3 regions of the Streptomyces sp. NPDC088252 genome follow, and region 2 is predicted to be linked to each of the others. Evidence: riboswitches for the same ligand, from Rfam matches in the RefSeq annotation. Region 2 holds a riboswitch; each other region holds the start of a gene.
The links. A riboswitch is a leader RNA that binds a small molecule or an ion and turns the genes downstream of it on or off. The one in region 2 is predicted to bind thiamine pyrophosphate.

Region 1 (5,403 bases), on a different contig from region 2:
GACACGATCGGTGGCTGACACCGGCAGAGCAGAGGCAAGGGGCGGACGGGCCATGAAGGCATTCAGACTGGACGAACTGGAGGCGGAGCGGGCCGCCAACAACGGCGCGTACCTGCAGTTCGTGAAGGAACGCAACATGTCCGTCGGCCTGTATGCGCTGGACGCCGGTGAACTGGACACGCAGCAGCCGCACAAGGAGGACGAGGTCTACTTCGTCGTCAGTGGCCGCGCCTCGATCACGGTCGGCATGGAAACCACGCAGGTGGGCAGAGGAAGCGTGGTGTACGTGCCCGCCGGTGTGGCCCACAAGTTCCACCACATCACCGAGGACCTGCGGGTCATGGTTGTCTTCTCCCCGCCGGAGAGCTGAGCCCGCTCCTACGGAGGGCCGGACTCCGGTCTCAGGGGTCCCTAGGGGGTCGATCAGGGGACTTCAAGGGCTGCGGAACCCCCGCCGGCCCCCTCCGCGCCTCTAGCATCGAAAGCAGGAACTCACAGAGACGAGGTAAGGACGATGGCGGTGCGGGAGATATTCGCTGGGATGCCCTGGTGGGTGAAGTGGATCGCGGTGCCGGTCATCGCGATCGTCGTGTTCGGCGGTCTGATCGCCAGCGTGGTCGGGTTCGTGATCGGCCTGCTCTTCAAGGTTCTGGTCTTCGTGATCCTGGTCGGAGGACTCGTCTTCGTCGTACGCAAGTTCATGTCGTCCTCCTCCTCGCGCGGCGACTGGTAGGAAGATCGGAAACCGGGCGGAGGATTAGCCCAGCTGAGCTAAGTACAAGACGAAACGACACTTCTGGCGGATACGGCGGATATGGTGGAAATCCGCTGCCGCCACCTGGGAATTGACTGTTCGTCACCACTCTGGCCAGTGGTTTGTACGGCGTTCGGTCTCCGGACCCCAGACATGCGGCGGTTCGTGGGGGCGGCCCCCACAGGCGGGCTGACAGTCCGTCACCATGCCTGGGGGTGACCGTTGACCACGGCATCGAGCACTGCTGTCCCGACGCTGATCGGTTCGGTACAGCGAGCGCTGAGGCTGCTGGAAGCTGTGGGCGCCCATCGAGACGGGGCGCCCGCGAAGCAGCTGGCCAGGGAAGCGGGTCTTCCCCTTCCCACCGCCTACCACCTGCTGCGCACCCTGACCCATGAGGGCTATCTGCGCCGGGAGAGCGGCGTCTTCCTCTTCGGCGCCGCCGCGGAGCGCCTGGTCGGCCGGGGAGCGCTGCGGAATCGTCGCAGCCGGATGACGGAGTCGCTGAGCCGCTGGCGCGACACCATCGGCGCACCGGTGTACTGCGCCGTCTACCGCGAGGGCGAGATCGAACTCGTCGCGGTCGCCGACGACCCCGCCACACCCGCGGTGGACGAGTGGGCATCCTTCCGGGAGACCGGCCACGCCCATGCGATCGGCCAGTGTCTGCTGAGCCGGCTCGACGAGAGGGCCCGCGAGGATCATCTGGACCGGCACCCGGTGCGGCCGCTGACCCGCTATTCGGTGCGGGACCGCGCGGCGCTTCTGGAGCGCTTGCGGTCGTTGGAACGAATGGAACCTGTCATCGAACGACAGGAGTACGCCCTGGGGACGGTCTGTGCGGCCATCCCGATCGCCGCCGGTTTCACCGCCGCAGCGATGGCGATTTCCGTACCCCTGGAGCAAGAAGATCGGTTGCTCCCCGCAGTCGAACAACTACGTTGCGAAGTGGCCAGCCTCTTGCGCTCGTTCGTGTTCTCTATCAGTATCTGAAAAATCACTCCTTGTGATCTGCTATCGCGTGCACCACGATGGCGTCAATAGGGCCACGGGGGATCATTCCTGGCCAGATTCATCTACTGCGGGGTTGAACGATGCGCGAGTCGGTTCAAGCTGAGGTCATGATGAGCTTCCTCGTTTCCGAGGAGCTCTCTTTTAGGATCCCGGTGGAGCTCCGGTACGAAGTCTGCGATCCATATGCGATCCGGATGACCTTCCATCTGCCCGGCGACGCCCCCGTCACCTGGGCATTCGGCCGTGAGCTGCTGCTCGACGGCCTCAACAGCCCCAGTGGGGACGGCGATGTGCACATCGGGCCCACGGAGCCCGAAGGGTTGTCCGATGTACACATCCGTCTCCAGGTGGGCACGGATCGCGCCCTCTTCAGGGCCGGTACGGCGCCGCTCGTGGCCTTTCTCGACCGCACCGACAAACTCGTGCCTCTCGGGCAGGAGTGCACGCTGGGTGACTTCGAGGGCAATCTGGAAGAGGCTCTGGGCCGGATCCTCACTGAGGAACAGAACGCCGGCTGAAGAGCGCGGCGCCGCAGGTCGGCCCGCCGGTCGAACACGACACCCGCCGAATGGGTGAATCGCTCTCCGTGTGGAGGCGTTCAAGCCCTCGCCCTTCGACGGCGGCCCTTCCCGGTCCGTACGGGTGCTGGAGCTACGGCTTCCGCGCCGAGCCCCGTGCGGTCCGCGGAGACGACCAGCGCGGCGAGCACGGTCGTCACCGGTACCGAGGCGACCAGTCCGATCGAGCCGACCAGCGTTCGTACGATCTCCTCCGCCACCAGTTCGCTGTTGGCCACCGTCCCCACGCTGCTCCGGGCGATCGAGAACAGCAGCAGCAGCGGCAGCGCGGCACCCGCGTAGGCCAGCACCAGCGTATTGACGACCGAGGCGATGTGATCGCGCCCGATCCTGATCCCTGCCCGGTAGAGACCCCGCGCACCCATCGTCGGGTTCGCCTGGTGCAGTTCCCAGACCGCTGATGTCTGGGTGACCGTCACATCGTCGAGCACCCCGAGCGAGCCGATGATCACACCGGCCAGCAGTAGACCGCTCATGTCGATGTGCGGGTACAGGCCGTGGATGAGGCCGGTGCTGTCATCGGTGTTGCCGGTCAGGGCGGCCCAGCCGATGAAGAGTGATCCGAGCAGCCCGATCAGCAGCAGGGAGATCAGGGTGCCGATGACGGCGACCGAGGTGCGGGCGGTCAGGCCGTGGCACATGTAGAGCGCGATCAGCATGATCGCACTGGCCCCGATCACTGCGACGAGCAGTGGATTCGAGCCCTGGAGGACGGCCGGGAGGATGAACAGGGTCAGCACGGCGAACGACACGGCGAGCGCGACCAGTGCCATCACGCCGCGCATCCTGCCCACCGCGACCACCACCAGGGCGAAGATCCCGGCCAGCAGCGTCATCGGGAACTTCCGGTTCACATCCGTCACCGAGTACTGCAGATCACGGGGGGCGTCGGGGGCGTACGCCACGACCACTCCCTGTCCCTCGCGCAACTGACGCGGTGCGTCGGGCTGGACGATCTCGAGGAAAGTCCGGCCCGTGTCATGACCGGTCGTCACTTCGACGGTGGCTTTCTCGCACAACCCCGCCCCGTTCCCCGGCGGCGTCGTGGTGTCGCCACTGGTGGGCATCTGGGCGGCGTTCACTTCCTTGCAGTCCACCTTGTCGATCCTCACCACCTTGGCCTGCTGGGTCTGCCGGTCGAAACCGACACCGGTCCGCTCGTGCGAGGGCGCACCTCCCGGCCAGAGCGCCACCAGGCCGACGACGACCGCGGTGGCGAACGGGATCAGTACGGCGGCGATGACCTTGCGCAGATGCTTGGAGACGGGCGCTGCAGGGCCGTGGCCGTGGGAATGGCCGTGCTGATGGCCCTGCGGGTCGGGGTCGTGCTGGGGGGACGTCACCGGCCGATCATCGCAAGAAGGAAAGGGCCCTCTGTTCATTCCGCCGGACAGGGCGCTAGCGTGGGGGGACCTTTGCACACGCGGGAGCTCGGAGCACCGGGCTGAGAGGGCGCTGATATCCGTACATCTGTACGGGACAGGCTGCGCCGACCGCCGAACCTGTTACCGGGTAATGCCGGCGTAGGGAGTAGGTCTCATGACCACATCGGACGCACGCACGCCTGCCTCGAACCAGAGCGACGAGGCCGGGAAGTCCATCGGCTGGCACAAGGGGTACGTCCAGGGCTCACGCCCGGACCTCCGGGTGCCGGTCCGTCAGGTGCACCTCACCAACGGCAAGGACGTGACGTTGTACGACACGTCGGGGCCGTACACCGATCCCACCACCGAGACCGATGTCCGTCGCGGTCTCGCACCGCTGCGGGAGAACTGGATCATCGCGCGCGGCGACACCGAGGAGTACCCGGGCCGCCCGGCCCGCCCCGAGGACGACGGGCTCAAGCACACCTCGCCGCGTGGCGGGCTGCGCAACCTCGACGCCGTCTTCCCCGGCCGCCCGCGGCTGCCCCGCCGCAGCCGGGACGGCCGGCCGGTCACCCAGCTCGCGTACGCCCGCCGGGGCGAGATCACTCCGGAGATGGAGTACGTGGCGATCCGGGAGGACGTCGAACCAGAGGTGGTGCGCGAAGAGATCGCCGCGGGCCGGGCCGTGCTGCCGGCCAATGTCAACCATCCCGAGACCGAGCCGATGATCATCGGCAAGCGGTTCCTGGTGAAGGTCAATGCAAACATCGGCAACTCCGCGGTGACGTCCTCCATCGAGGAGGAGGTGGAGAAGATGACATGGGCGACGCGTTGGGGCGCCGACACGGTCATGGACCTTTCCACCGGACGCAACATTCACACCACCCGTGAGTGGGTTCTGCGCAACTCCCCCGTGCCGATCGGCACCGTCCCCCTCTACCAGGCCCTCGAAAAGGTCGACGGCAGGGCCGAGGAGCTGACCTGGGAGATCTACAAGGACACTGTCATCGAGCAGGCCGAGCAGGGCGTCGACTACATGACGGTCCACGCCGGCGTGCGCCTGCTGTACGTTCCGCTGACCGCCCGCCGCAAGACCGGCATCGTCTCCCGCGGCGGCTCGATCATGGCGGCGTGGTGCCTCGCGCACCACAAGGAGTCGTTCCTGTACGAGCACTTCGAGGAGCTCTGCGAGATCCTCGCCACGTACGACGTGACGTACTCGCTGGGCGACGGGCTGCGCCCCGGGTCGATCGCCGACGCCAACGACGAGGCCCAGTTCGCCGAACTGCGCACGCTCGGTGAGCTGAACACGATCGCCAAGCGGTTCGGCGTGCAGACCATGATCGAGGGGCCGGGCCATGTCCCGATGCACAAGATCAAGGAGAACATCGACCTGCAGCAGGAGATCTGCGAGGAGGCGCCGTTCTACACGCTCGGCCCGCTGACCACCGATGTCGCTCCGGCGTACGACCACATCACCTCGGGCATCGGCGCGGCGATGATCGCCTGGTGGGGCACGGCGATGCTCTGCTGCGTCACGCCCAAGGAGCACCTGGGCCTGCCCAACCGGGACGATGTGAAGACCGGCGTCATCACGTACAAGATCGCGGCCCATGCGGCGGACCTCGCCAAGGGGCATCCGGGGGCGCAGGACTGGGACGACGCGCTCTCCGACGCCCGCTTCGAATTC
Region 2 (5,403 bases):
CTGAGCTGCGCGAACCGGTCCAGTTGTCTGACGCTGGTCAGCGGCATGACCTCGGGGATGATCGGAGTTTCGCAACCCGCCGCGACCACTCGGTCACGCATCCGCAAATAGTCCTCCGGATTGAAGAACATCTGGGTGATGGCATAGTCGGCACCGGCGCGGCACTTGTCCACGAAATGCCGGATGTCGGTGTCCCAGTCGGTCGAGCGGGGATGCATCTCGGGAAATGCCGCGACGCCGACACAGAAATCGCCGGATTCCTTGATGAGCTGGACGAGATCGGCCGCGTACCGCACACCCTGCGGGTGCTCGACCCACTCACCCATCGGGTCACCCGGCGGGTCCCCGCGCACGGCGAGGATGTTCCGGATTCCGGCATCGGCGTACTGCCCGATCATGTTGCGCAGCTCGGCGACGGAGTGGTTGACCGCCGTGAGGTGCGCGACCGGGGTGAGGGTGGAGTCGGCGGCGATCTGCTGGGTGGCCTTGACCGTTCCGGCCCGGGTGGAGCCGCCGGCACCGTAGGTCACGGAGACGAAGCTCGGCCCCACCGCCTCCACACGGCGGAGCGCGTTCCAGAGATTCCGCTCGCCCTTCTCGGTCTTCGGCGCCCAGAACTCGAACGAATACGAGGTCTTGCCGGTCGCGAGGAGCTCACGCACCGTACGCGCGTGATCCGTCCTGGTGGAAGATGTGCCAAGGGCCATACGGGCAGGTTAACCAGAGTGCGACGACCACAGGACCAGACCAGCGTTAATTGTCCGAATTGACTGGCTGTTTGTCCACTCCTCGGACATCTGGCCGGATCAGTCCCCAGCGCGTGCCCGGATTCGCCCGGCGAGCTCCGCGGTGGCGGCGGCGGGGTCGGCGGCCTCGGTGATCGCCCGCACGACGACCACCCGGCGGGCTCCGGCGTCCAGCACCTCGTCGAGATTGCCCGCGTCGATCCCGCCGATGGCGAACCACGGGCGCCGCGTGCCGAGCGAGGCGGCGTAGCGCACCAGGTCCAGACCGGGGGCGGGCCGGCCGGGCTTGGTCGGCGTGGGCCAGCAGGGGCCGGTGCAGAAGTAGTCCACACCGGGCTCGGCGACGGCCGCGTCGACCTCGGGCTCCGCGTGGGTGGAGCGGCCGATCACCACCTCCTCGCCGATGACGGCGCGGGCGGCGGGCACCGGCAGGTCGCCCTGGCCGAGATGCAGCACGTCGGAGCCGATGGCGTGGGCGACGTCGGCCCGGTCGTTCACCGCGAGGAGCTTGCCGTGGCGCCTGCAGGCCTCGGCGAGGACGGCCAGGTGTTCGAGCTCCTCGGCCGCTTCCATGCCCTTGTCGCGCAGCTGGACGATGTCCACCCCGCTGGAGAGGACGGCGTCCAGGAAGGCGGGGAGGTCGCCCTGCCGCTTGCGGGCGTCCGTGCACAGATACAGCCGGGCTTCGGACAGCAGCGCGCGAGGCGTGGGCATGGAGCGGTTCCCCCCTGGAGAGCGTCGTGGAGCGGTTGTCGGAACGGTGCTGGGTGCGGGCCGCGCGATACCGCGGGCCCGCACCTCACCTACGGCAGGCGGTCAGACGGCGAGCGCCTGGGCGCGACGCTTCACCTCCGTGCCGCGATTCTCGCTCAGCGCCTGGGCGGGGGTGCCGGGCAGGGTCGGGTCGGGGGTGAAGAGCCATTCCAGCATCTCTTCGTCGGTGAAGCCGTCGTCCCGCAGCAGCGTCAGGGTGCCGGAGAGGCCCTTGACGACCTTGTTGCCCGCGATGAAGGCGGCAGGCACCTGCAGCGCCCGGTTCTCTCCACGTCGTACGGCGATGAGCTGGCCCTCCTTGACCAGCTGCCGCACGCGCGTCACCTCGACATCGAGCATTTCCGCGATGTCGGGGAGGTGGAGCCAGGCAGGGACGAGAGCATCGATCTTTGCGTCAATCTCGGTCACGGGGACAAGCGTGCCATCCCGGACCGACAGTCGGTAGCCGGGCCGACCGTACGGGGGTGCGGGGTACGCCGTCAGGGGGTCGCCGACTTCAGCGGTACGGAGGGATCCGCGACCCGGGCCGGATCGAGCCGCGCCCCCGCCTCGATGAGCCTGCGCCCCTGCGCCAGGTCGCGGGGGCGGCCGACGGCGAGGACCGCGACCAGGACGCCGTCGCGCAGCCAGCACACCGACCAGGAGGGGTCCGCCGGATCGCCGCGCCACAGCAGGGTGTCGGCCGCCGCACAGTGGCCCGCGTACTGCACGAACCGGCCGAACTGCTCGGACCAGAAGTACGGCACGGGGTCGTACGTCTGCGGCGCCGGACCTTCCCCGGCCCCTGCCGCGATGATGTTGGCGGCGGCGGTGCGCGGGCCCTGGAGGGCGTTGTCCCAGTGGTGGACGAGAAGGCGTTCGCCGTATCGGGCGGAGGGGAACGAGGCGCAGTCGCCCACCGCGTACACATCGGGCAGCGAGGTGCGCAGCGCATCGTCGGCGGTCACCGATCCGTCGGGGCCGAGGGCGATGCCGGAACCGGCCAGCCAGGCGGTGGAGGGCCGTGCGCCGATGCCGACGACGACCGCTCCGGCCGGGATCACGCGGCCGTCCGCCAGGATCACGCGGCCGGATTCGATGCGCTCGACCCGGGCCCCGGTGAGGAGTTCGGCGCCGCTCTCGGCGTACCAGGCGGCCATCGGGGCGGCCACCTCGGCGGGCATCGCGCCGGCGAGCGGCCGGTCGGCGGCCTCGACGACGGTGACCTCGCAGCCCGCGGCGCGGGCCGCGGTGGCGAACTCCGCGCCGATCCAGCCCGCTCCGACGACCACGACGCCGTGCCGCTCGTCGAGGACGGGCCGCAGTCGTGCCGCGTCGTCGAGGGTACGCAGCAGATGGACACCGGGAACGCCTTCGGTACCGGGCAGGACGATCGGTTCGGCGCCGGTCGCGACCACCAGCACGTCGTAGGGAACAGGCCCTGACGGCGTGTCCAGCTCGTGCGCCCCGGGCCGCACACCGGTGACTTCGCACCCCAGCCGCAGATCGATGTCCAGTGCCTCGAAGTCGACGTCGAACGCGGAGCCCTCGGCCTCGCCCAGCAGTACCGCCTTGGACAGCGGGGGCCGGTCGTAGGGCTGGTGCGGTTCGGCACCGATCAGGGTGACGGGACCGGTGAAGCCCTGCTCCCGCAGGGCCACCGCCGTCTGTACTCCGGCCATGCCGGCGCCGACGATGACGACACGTCGCCCCGCCCGCCGGTCCGGTCGCTCCGACTGCTGCTGCTCGCTCACCCGTACACCTTAAACATCTGACGTATCGTCAGGAAAGGGGAGTTCCTCCACCGTGCTCGTACCGCTGCCGTTCTGGGACTCCCATTCCCACCGCTCGTCCAGCCGGACCCTGCCGTCCGCGAGGTCGACGACGGTGGAGACACAGTGGCCGGAGGAGGTCGTTCCGTCCTGCTTCAGCTGGACGTAGCGGAAGTCGAGGGTGTCGTCGACGCGCGTACCGACAAGGTGGCCGCGGACCACGTCGCCGCCTGCGTACTCGGCCCAGATCCGGCCGTTCTCCTCGTGGTACGTGAAGCGGGTACGGGTACCGACCTGCCCCGGGGCCTGGTCGGCGACCGGATAGAGGACGAGTCCGTCGAGCGAACGGGCCACGGGGGTTGCTCCCTTACTGGGTCCAGCGGGCGGGGTTTAGGGTGGCCAACGTAAAACACTCGCGGGAGCCCGGACGCACCGGGCTGAGAGGGAGGCTGGGCGGCCTCCGACCGTACGAACCTGATCCGGGTCATGCCGGCGAAGGGAGGGGCTGGACGCCCATGCGTTCTACACGGAACGGAGACGGATCCGACGTCCTCGTCATCGGGGGCGGGATCATCGGTCTGGTGACCGCCTGGCGGGCCGCGCAACGCGGACTGCGCACCGCGGTCGTCGACCCCGAACCGGGAGGCGGGGCCGCCCGGGTGGCGGCCGGCATGCTGGCCGCCGTCACCGAACTCCACTACGGCGAACAGATGCTGCTGGGCCTCAACGTCGCCTCGGCCGCCCGCTATCCCGACTTCGCGGCCGAACTGGAGGCGGCGAGCGGGCGGGAGACCGGCTTCCGCGCCTGCGGCACGCTGGCTGTCGCGCTGGACTCCGACGACCGCGCCCATCTGCGGGAACTGCACGCCCTGCAGCAGCGTTCCGGCCTGGAGTCGGAGTGGCTCACCGGCCGCGAATGCCGGCGCCTGGAGCCGATGCTCGCGCCGGGCGTCCGCGGCGGTCTGCGGGTCGACGGCGACCATCAGATCGATCCCCGTCGGCTGGCCGCCGCTCTGCTGACCGCCTGCGAACGGGCCGGGGTGGTCTTCCACCGCGGATGGGTGGAGCGCCTGACGGTGGTCCGCGACCGGGCCGCCGGAGCCGTCCTCGCCGGGGGCACGGAACTCACCGCCGACCAGGTCGTGCTCGCCGCGGGCAGCCTGAGCGGCAGGCTGCCGGGGCTGCCGGACGAGGTCGTGCCGCCGGTCCGTCCGGTGAAGGGGCAGGTGCTGCGGCTGACGGTGCCCGCCGCGTACGCGCCCTTCCTCACCCGGACGGTCCGGGCCGTGGTCCGGGGCAGCCATGTCTATCTCGTACCGCGTGAGAACGGCGAACTGGTCGTCGGCGCCACCAGCGAGGAGATGGGCTGGGACACCACCGTCACCGCGGGCGGCGTCTACGAACTGCTGCGGGACGCCCACGAACTGGTGCCGGGCATCACCGAACTGCCGCTCACCGAGACCCGTGCCGGTCTGCGCCCCGCCTCCCCCGACAACGCGCCGCTGCTCGGCCCCACCGCCCTGCCCGGCCTCCACCTCGCCACCGGCCACCACCGCAACGGAGTGCTGCTCACCCCCATCACCGGCGACGTCATGGCGGCACTCCTGGCCGACGGCGAGCTGCCCGAGCCGGCCCGCCCCTTCACCCCGTTCCGTTTCTCGCCCGCCGCCCCCGTACGTCAGGAGCAGCCCGCATGACCGAGCCCACACCCCCCTCCATGGCCGCTTCCACGCCCGAGCCCGGCCTCGCGCCCCTGTCCGTGTCCGTGAACGGCGAGGTCCGCCTGCTCGCCGCGGGCACCACTCTGTGCGCCCTCGTCGCCACCCTGACCGCCGCGCACTCCGGCGTAGCGGCCGCCGTCAACGAGACCGTCGTCCCGCGCGGCCAGTGGTCCACCGCCGTACTCGGTGACGGGGACCGCGTCGAGGTCCTGACCGCGGTCCAGGGAGGCTGACCATGTCCGACGACCTCTTCACTCTCGGCGACACCGCCTTCGGCTCCCGGCTGATCATGGGGACCGGCGGGGCACCCAGCCTCGACGTGCTCGAACGGTCGCTGACCGCTTCCGGTACCGAACTGACCACCGTCGCGATGCGCCGCCTCGATCCGACCGTGCAGGGTTCGGTGCTCTC
Region 3 (5,403 bases), on a different contig from region 2:
CGCCGCCGCCTCCCGCAGCCGGCCGTCCACCGCCCGCAGGACCGGCAGCATCGTCCGTACGACGAAGGGCACACCGACCAGCGCCTGGGCCAGCGGCACCAGGATCCATGAAGTCCGCAGGTCCAGCGGCGGCTTGTCCAGCGTGATCAGAAAGCCGAAGCCCACGGTGACCGCGGAGACCCCGAGCGGCAGCATCAGCAACGCGTCGAAGCCGCGGACGAGCCGCCCGGCGCGCCGGGTCAGCGCCGCGGCGGCGAGCCCGCCGACGAACAGCGCGATGACCGTCGCGACCAGTGCGTACTGGATCGAGTTCCAGATCGCTTGAAGCGGTGCGACCAGGAACGTACCGCCGCCCGCGTCCACGGACTGCAGGGCACGGTAGAAGTCCAGGCCATGGCCCCCGGGAGTGTCCAGCGAGCGTTCCACCAGTACCCCGAGCGGCAGCAGTATCAGCAGCAGCACGGTCAGCAGCACCCCGCCGAGGAGCGACCACTGCCCGGCGCCGCGCGGCCTGCGGGCGGTCTGTGCCGGGTCGACCAGCTTCAGCGCGGTCTCCCTGCGCCGTACGGTCCACGCGTGCACGGCGAGGATCGCTCCGACGGCGGCGAACTGCACCAGCGTCAGTACGGCGGCCGTCGGCAGGGCGAGCAGTTGGGCGGTCTGCCGGTAGATCTCCACCTCCAGCGTGGCGTACCCCGGACCGCCGAGGATCTGCACGACCCCGAAGGAGGTGAAGGTGAAGAGGAAGACCATCAGCCCGGCGGCGGCCACGGCGGGTGCCAGGGCGGGCAGGGTGACCCGTCGCCAGGCGGCGAACCGTCCGGCGCCCAGTACCCGGGCGGCCTCCTCCTGCCGCGGGTCGAGCTGTGACCACAGCCCGCCCACGGTCCGTACGACCACCGCGTAGTTGAAGAAGACATGGGCGAGCAGAATCGCCCAGACCGTGGTGTCGAGCCGTACGCCCCAGAGCTGGTCGAGGAACCCGCCGCGCCCGAGCAGCGCCAGGAAGGCCGTCCCGACGACGACGGTGGGCAGGACGAACGGAATGGTGACGACCGCCCGCAGCAGTTGTTTGCCGGGGAAGTCGAGACGGGCGAAGACATAGGCGCCGGGCAACGCGATCAGCAGGGTCAGCGCGGTCGAGGCGAGCGCCTGCCAGGTGGTGAACCAGAGGACGTCACGGATGTCCGGCCGGGTCAGCACTTCGCCGATCCGGCCGAACTGCCAGACGCCGTCGGCCTTCAGCCCGCGGCCGACGATGGCGGTGACGGGGTAGGCGAAGAACAGCGCGAAGAACGCGACGGGCACGGCCATCAGACCGAGCCGCACCGCGTTCCCGCGCCACGCCTTCGCGCGCACCGGGTCCACGCGCCCGAAGCGGCCGCGCGGCTCCTCGCCACGCGTCCGCTGCTCGTCCCCCTCGGGCGCGCCCTTCCCGCCCGCGTCCGATCCGCGTACGGGAGTCTTCGCTACTTCACTACGAGCGAGGACCACGACTGGACCCACTGCTCACGGTTCTTGGAGATCCGATCAGGGGCAAGAGTCGTCGGCCTGTCGACCCTCGCACCGAACTTCGTGAAGAGCTCGGGCAGTTTCGCACCCTCGGTGACCGGGTTCACGAACATGTTGAGCGGCATGTCCTCCTGGAACCGCTTGCTGATCAGGAAGTCCAGCAGGGCCTTGCCGCCCGCCTCGTTCTTCGCACCGTTCAGCAGACCGGCGAACTCTATCTGGCGGAAGCAGGTCCCGGTGGCGACGCCGGTGGGGGCCTCGGCCGGCTGCGGCTTCGCGTAGAGCACCTCGACGGGCGGGCTGGAGGCGTACGAGACGACCAGCGGCCGGTCGGCCTTCGCCTTCCGGCCGCCCGCGGAGCCGGAGAACTCCTCGTTGTAGGCCTGCTCCCAGCCGTCGACGACCTTGACGCCGTTGCTCTTCAGCTTCTTCCAGTAGTCCTGGTAGCCCTTGTCGCCGTAAGTGGCGACGGTGCCGAGGAGAAAGCCGAGGCCGGGCGATGAGGTCGCGGCGTTCTCGGTGACGAGGAGGTTCTTGTACGCGGGCTTCGCCAGGTCGTCGAAGGAACGCGGCGGTGCCAGCTTCTTGTCGGCGAAGTACTTCTTGTCGTAGTTGACGCAGATGTCGCCGGTGTCGATCGGGGTGACCCGGTGCCCGGCGCCGTCCAGCCGCGTGTCGGCCGCCACCCGGTCGATGCCCTTCGCCTCGTACGGCGTGAAGAGCCCGCTGTCCAGGGCACGGGAGAGCAAGGTGTTGTCGACGCCGAAGAACACGTCGCCGCGCGGGGAACCCTTGGTCAGGATCTCCTGGTTGAGCGCGACACCGGCGTCGCCGCTCTTCAGCACCTTGACGGTGTAGCCGGTCTCCTTGGTGAACTCCTTCAGCACGTCCGGGGAGGCGTTGAAGGAGTCGTGGCTGACGAGCGTCACGGTCTTCGAGCCGGAGCCCTTCGTGCCGCCGGAACCGGAGGCGGACTTGTCGGAACTCCCGCATCCGGCCAGCGCCGTGACGCCGAGCGCGGCAGCGGCAGCAGTCGCCGCGAGCTGCTTGGTTCTGCGTGTGGTGCTCATTGTGGATTCCTCCTGGGTTTTGGCCAGGAAGAGACGCGGCCCCGCCCGCGCAATGCGGGCAGGGCGCAACAGCATGAGTTGATGACCGAACTTCCTACCCGGAATGACCCGGGCGAGGTTCAGAGGGTCTGCGGACGACCTGTCCTCGGTGCCGCACTCTCAGCGCTGTGGCGCTCCCCTGTCGGAATATGAAGTTGATTTCAGGCCCAGGTTACACGGGCCGTCCCGGCCTCAGCGCTCGGCCGCCGCCAGCTGTCCACAGGCTCCGTCGATCTCCTGGCCGCGGGTGTCCCGCACCGTCACCGGCACCCCGTGGGCCGCGATCGCCTCGACGAAGGCCTTCTCGTCCTCGGGCCGCGAGGCGGTCCACTTGGAGCCGGGCGTCGGGTTCAGCGGGATCAGATTGACGTGCACCCGCTTGCCCTTGAGGAGCCGGCCGAGCAGATCACCGCGCCACGCCTGGTCGTTGATGTCCCGGATCAACGCGTACTCGATGGAGACCCGGCGACCGGACTTCTCCGCGTACTCCCACGCCGCGTCCAGCACCTCGCGCACCTTCCACCGCGTGTTCACGGGGACGAGCGTGTCGCGCAGTTCGTCGTCCGGCGCGTGCAGGGACACGGCGAGACGGCACTTGAAACCCTCGTCGGCGAAGCGCAGCATCGCGGGCACCAGACCCACGGTGGAGACGGTGATCCCGCGCTGCGAGAGCCCCAGGCCGTCCGGCTCCGGGTCGGTCAGGCGACGGATCGCGCCGACCACCCGGTTGTAGTTGGCGAGCGGTTCACCCATGCCCATGAAGACGATGTTGGAGAGCCGTGCCGGGCCTCCGGGGACCTCCCCGTCGCGCAGGGCCCGCATGCCGTCCACGATCTGGTGAACGATCTCGGCGGTCGACAGATTGCGGTCGAGACCGGCCTGTCCCGTCGCGCAGAACGGACAGTTCATCCCGCATCCCGCCTGGGACGAGATGCACATCGTCACCCGCTCCGGGTAGCGCATCAGGACGGACTCGACGAGCGTCCCGTCGTGCAGCTTCCACAGCGTCTTACGGGTGGTGTCGTCGTCACAGCTGATGTGGCGGACCACGGACATCAGGTCGGGGAACATCGCCTCGGCGAGCTTGTCCCTCGAACCGGCCGGGATGTTGGTCCACTCGGCCGGGTCGCGCGCGTACCGCGCGAAGTAGTGCTGCGAGAGCTGCTGGGCGCGGAACGGCTTCTCGCCGATCGCGGCGACCGCTTCCTTGCGCTCGGCGGGCGTGAGGTCGGCGAGGTGCCGCGGCGGCTTCTTGGCTCCGCGGGGCGCGACGAAAGTGAGTTCTCCGGGCTTAGGCATGGTCCATCCAGTGTCGCAGACGCAACGATGAGGGCCCGCCGCCCTGTGGACGACGGACCCTCACGCATGAATGCCCAGGTCAGGACGGTGGATCTCGCAGATCAGCCGGAACCCACGAACAGCACCAGCAGCAGCCAGACCACCGGGGCGGTCGGCAGGAGCGAGTCCAGCCGGTCCATGATGCCGCCGTGCCCCGGCAGCAGCGTGCCCATGTCCTTGATGCCGAGGTCCCGCTTGATCATCGACTCGCCCAGGTCGCCGAGGGTGGCGCTGACCGCGACCGCGAGCCCCAGCACCAGCCCCTGCCACCAGGAACCGCCGTCGATCAGGAACTGCATGCACAGCGCCCCGGCGACCATCGCGAAGGCGATGGCCCCGAACAGCCCCTCGCGGGTCTTTCCGGGGCTGATGCGCGGCGCGAGCTTGTGCTTCCCGAAGCGCCAGCCGACGGCGTACGCGCCCGTGTCGCTGACCACGGTCAGCAGCAGGAAGGTGAGCACCCGCTGCGGCCCGTCGTCCGCGGTCAGGAGCATCGCGACGAAGGTCGCCAGGAACGGCACGTAGAACGCGGCGAACACACCGGCCGTGACGTCCTTGAGGTAGCCCTCCGGCGGCTCGGTCATCCGCCAGACGAGCACCGCGAGCGCGGTCAGCGCCATCGCCACCCAGGCACCCTCGGCGCCCCGGGCGTACCCGGCCACCACCATCGCCGCGCCACCGACCGCAAGCGGAACGAGCGGCGCCTTGATGCCCTTGCGCTCCTCCAGCCGCGAGGTGAGCTCCCAGAGCCCCACGACGACGGCGACGGCGATCACACCGACGAAGACGGCCTTCACGATGAACAGCGAGGCGACGATGACGGCGCCGAGCCCCACACCGACCCCTATGGCGGCTCGCAGATCACGGCCCGCACGTTTCTTCTGCGGGGGCGGTGGCGCGGTGGACATGGGCTCCTGCGGCTTCTCGTCACGGAACAGGGGGCCACCGCTCAGGCGTGCGGCCCCCTGGCCCCGGTCATCAGGGTCGTCAGCGTCTCTACCTGCGTCGGGAACGTCCGGCACGACGGGCATGGGCCGAGTCTGCTGGGCGTCATGCACATCGTATGCAGGACCCGCCGGGGCGGCCTGCATCTCGGGCGCACCCCAGCGACCGGCTCCCTGTGGGGCGCCCCGGGAAGAGTCGTTCATCAGACTTCGAGCAGCTCGGCTTCCTTGTGCTTGAGCAGCTCGTCGACCTGTGCGACGTACTTCGCGGTGGTGTCGTCGAGCTCCTTCTCCGCGCGACGCACCTCGTCCTCGCCGGACTCCTTGTCCTTGACCAGCTTGTCGAGGGTCTCCTTGGCCTTGCGGCGCACGGCCCGGATGGAGATCTTCGAGTCCTCGGCCTTCGACTTCGCGACCTTGATGTAGTCGCGACGACGCTCCTCGGTGAGCTCCGGGAAGGTGACCCGGATGATATTGCCGTCGTTGCTCGGGTTGACGCC

Region 1: it holds a riboswitch for thiamine pyrophosphate, as region 2 does, so the genes downstream of both, thiC (phosphomethylpyrimidine synthase ThiC) here and thiO (glycine oxidase ThiO) in region 2, are expected to answer to the same signal.
Region 3: it holds a riboswitch for thiamine pyrophosphate, as region 2 does, so the genes downstream of both, ACIOHC_RS27490 (thiamine ABC transporter substrate-binding protein) here and thiO (glycine oxidase ThiO) in region 2, are expected to answer to the same signal.

The regions. Positions count from the first base shown of each region.
Region 1 covers NZ_JBIURS010000002.1:621,805-627,207, forward strand. The annotation lists gene ACIOHC_RS06600 (cupin domain-containing protein) at 53-370, shown strand; gene ACIOHC_RS06605 (DUF5326 family protein) at 521-733, shown strand; gene ACIOHC_RS06610 (helix-turn-helix domain-containing protein) at 977-1,747, shown strand; gene ACIOHC_RS06615 (SsgA family sporulation/cell division regulator) at 1,849-2,286, shown strand; gene ACIOHC_RS06620 (YibE/F family protein) at 2,367-3,689, opposite strand; TPP riboswitch at 3,760-3,893, shown strand; gene thiC (phosphomethylpyrimidine synthase ThiC) at 3,886-5,403, shown strand, end outside.
Region 2 covers NZ_JBIURS010000013.1:195,757-201,159, reverse strand. The annotation lists gene metF (methylenetetrahydrofolate reductase [NAD(P)H]) at 1-707, opposite strand, end outside; gene thiE (thiamine phosphate synthase) at 807-1,460, opposite strand; gene ACIOHC_RS26230 (Rv2175c family DNA-binding protein) at 1,563-1,928, opposite strand; gene ACIOHC_RS26225 (NAD(P)/FAD-dependent oxidoreductase) at 2,000-3,253, opposite strand; gene ACIOHC_RS26220 (hypothetical protein) at 3,263-3,625, opposite strand; TPP riboswitch at 3,677-3,789, shown strand; gene thiO (glycine oxidase ThiO) at 3,787-4,968, shown strand; gene thiS (sulfur carrier protein ThiS) at 4,965-5,225, shown strand; gene ACIOHC_RS26205 (thiazole synthase) at 5,228-5,403, shown strand, end outside.
Region 3 covers NZ_JBIURS010000015.1:42,974-48,376, forward strand. The annotation lists gene ACIOHC_RS27485 (ABC transporter permease) at 1-1,314, opposite strand, end outside; gene ACIOHC_RS27490 (thiamine ABC transporter substrate-binding protein) at 1,470-2,582, opposite strand; TPP riboswitch at 2,656-2,772, opposite strand; gene rlmN (23S rRNA (adenine(2503)-C(2))-methyltransferase RlmN) at 2,814-3,920, opposite strand; gene ACIOHC_RS27500 (phosphatidate cytidylyltransferase) at 4,022-5,107, opposite strand; gene frr (ribosome recycling factor) at 5,107-5,403, opposite strand, start outside.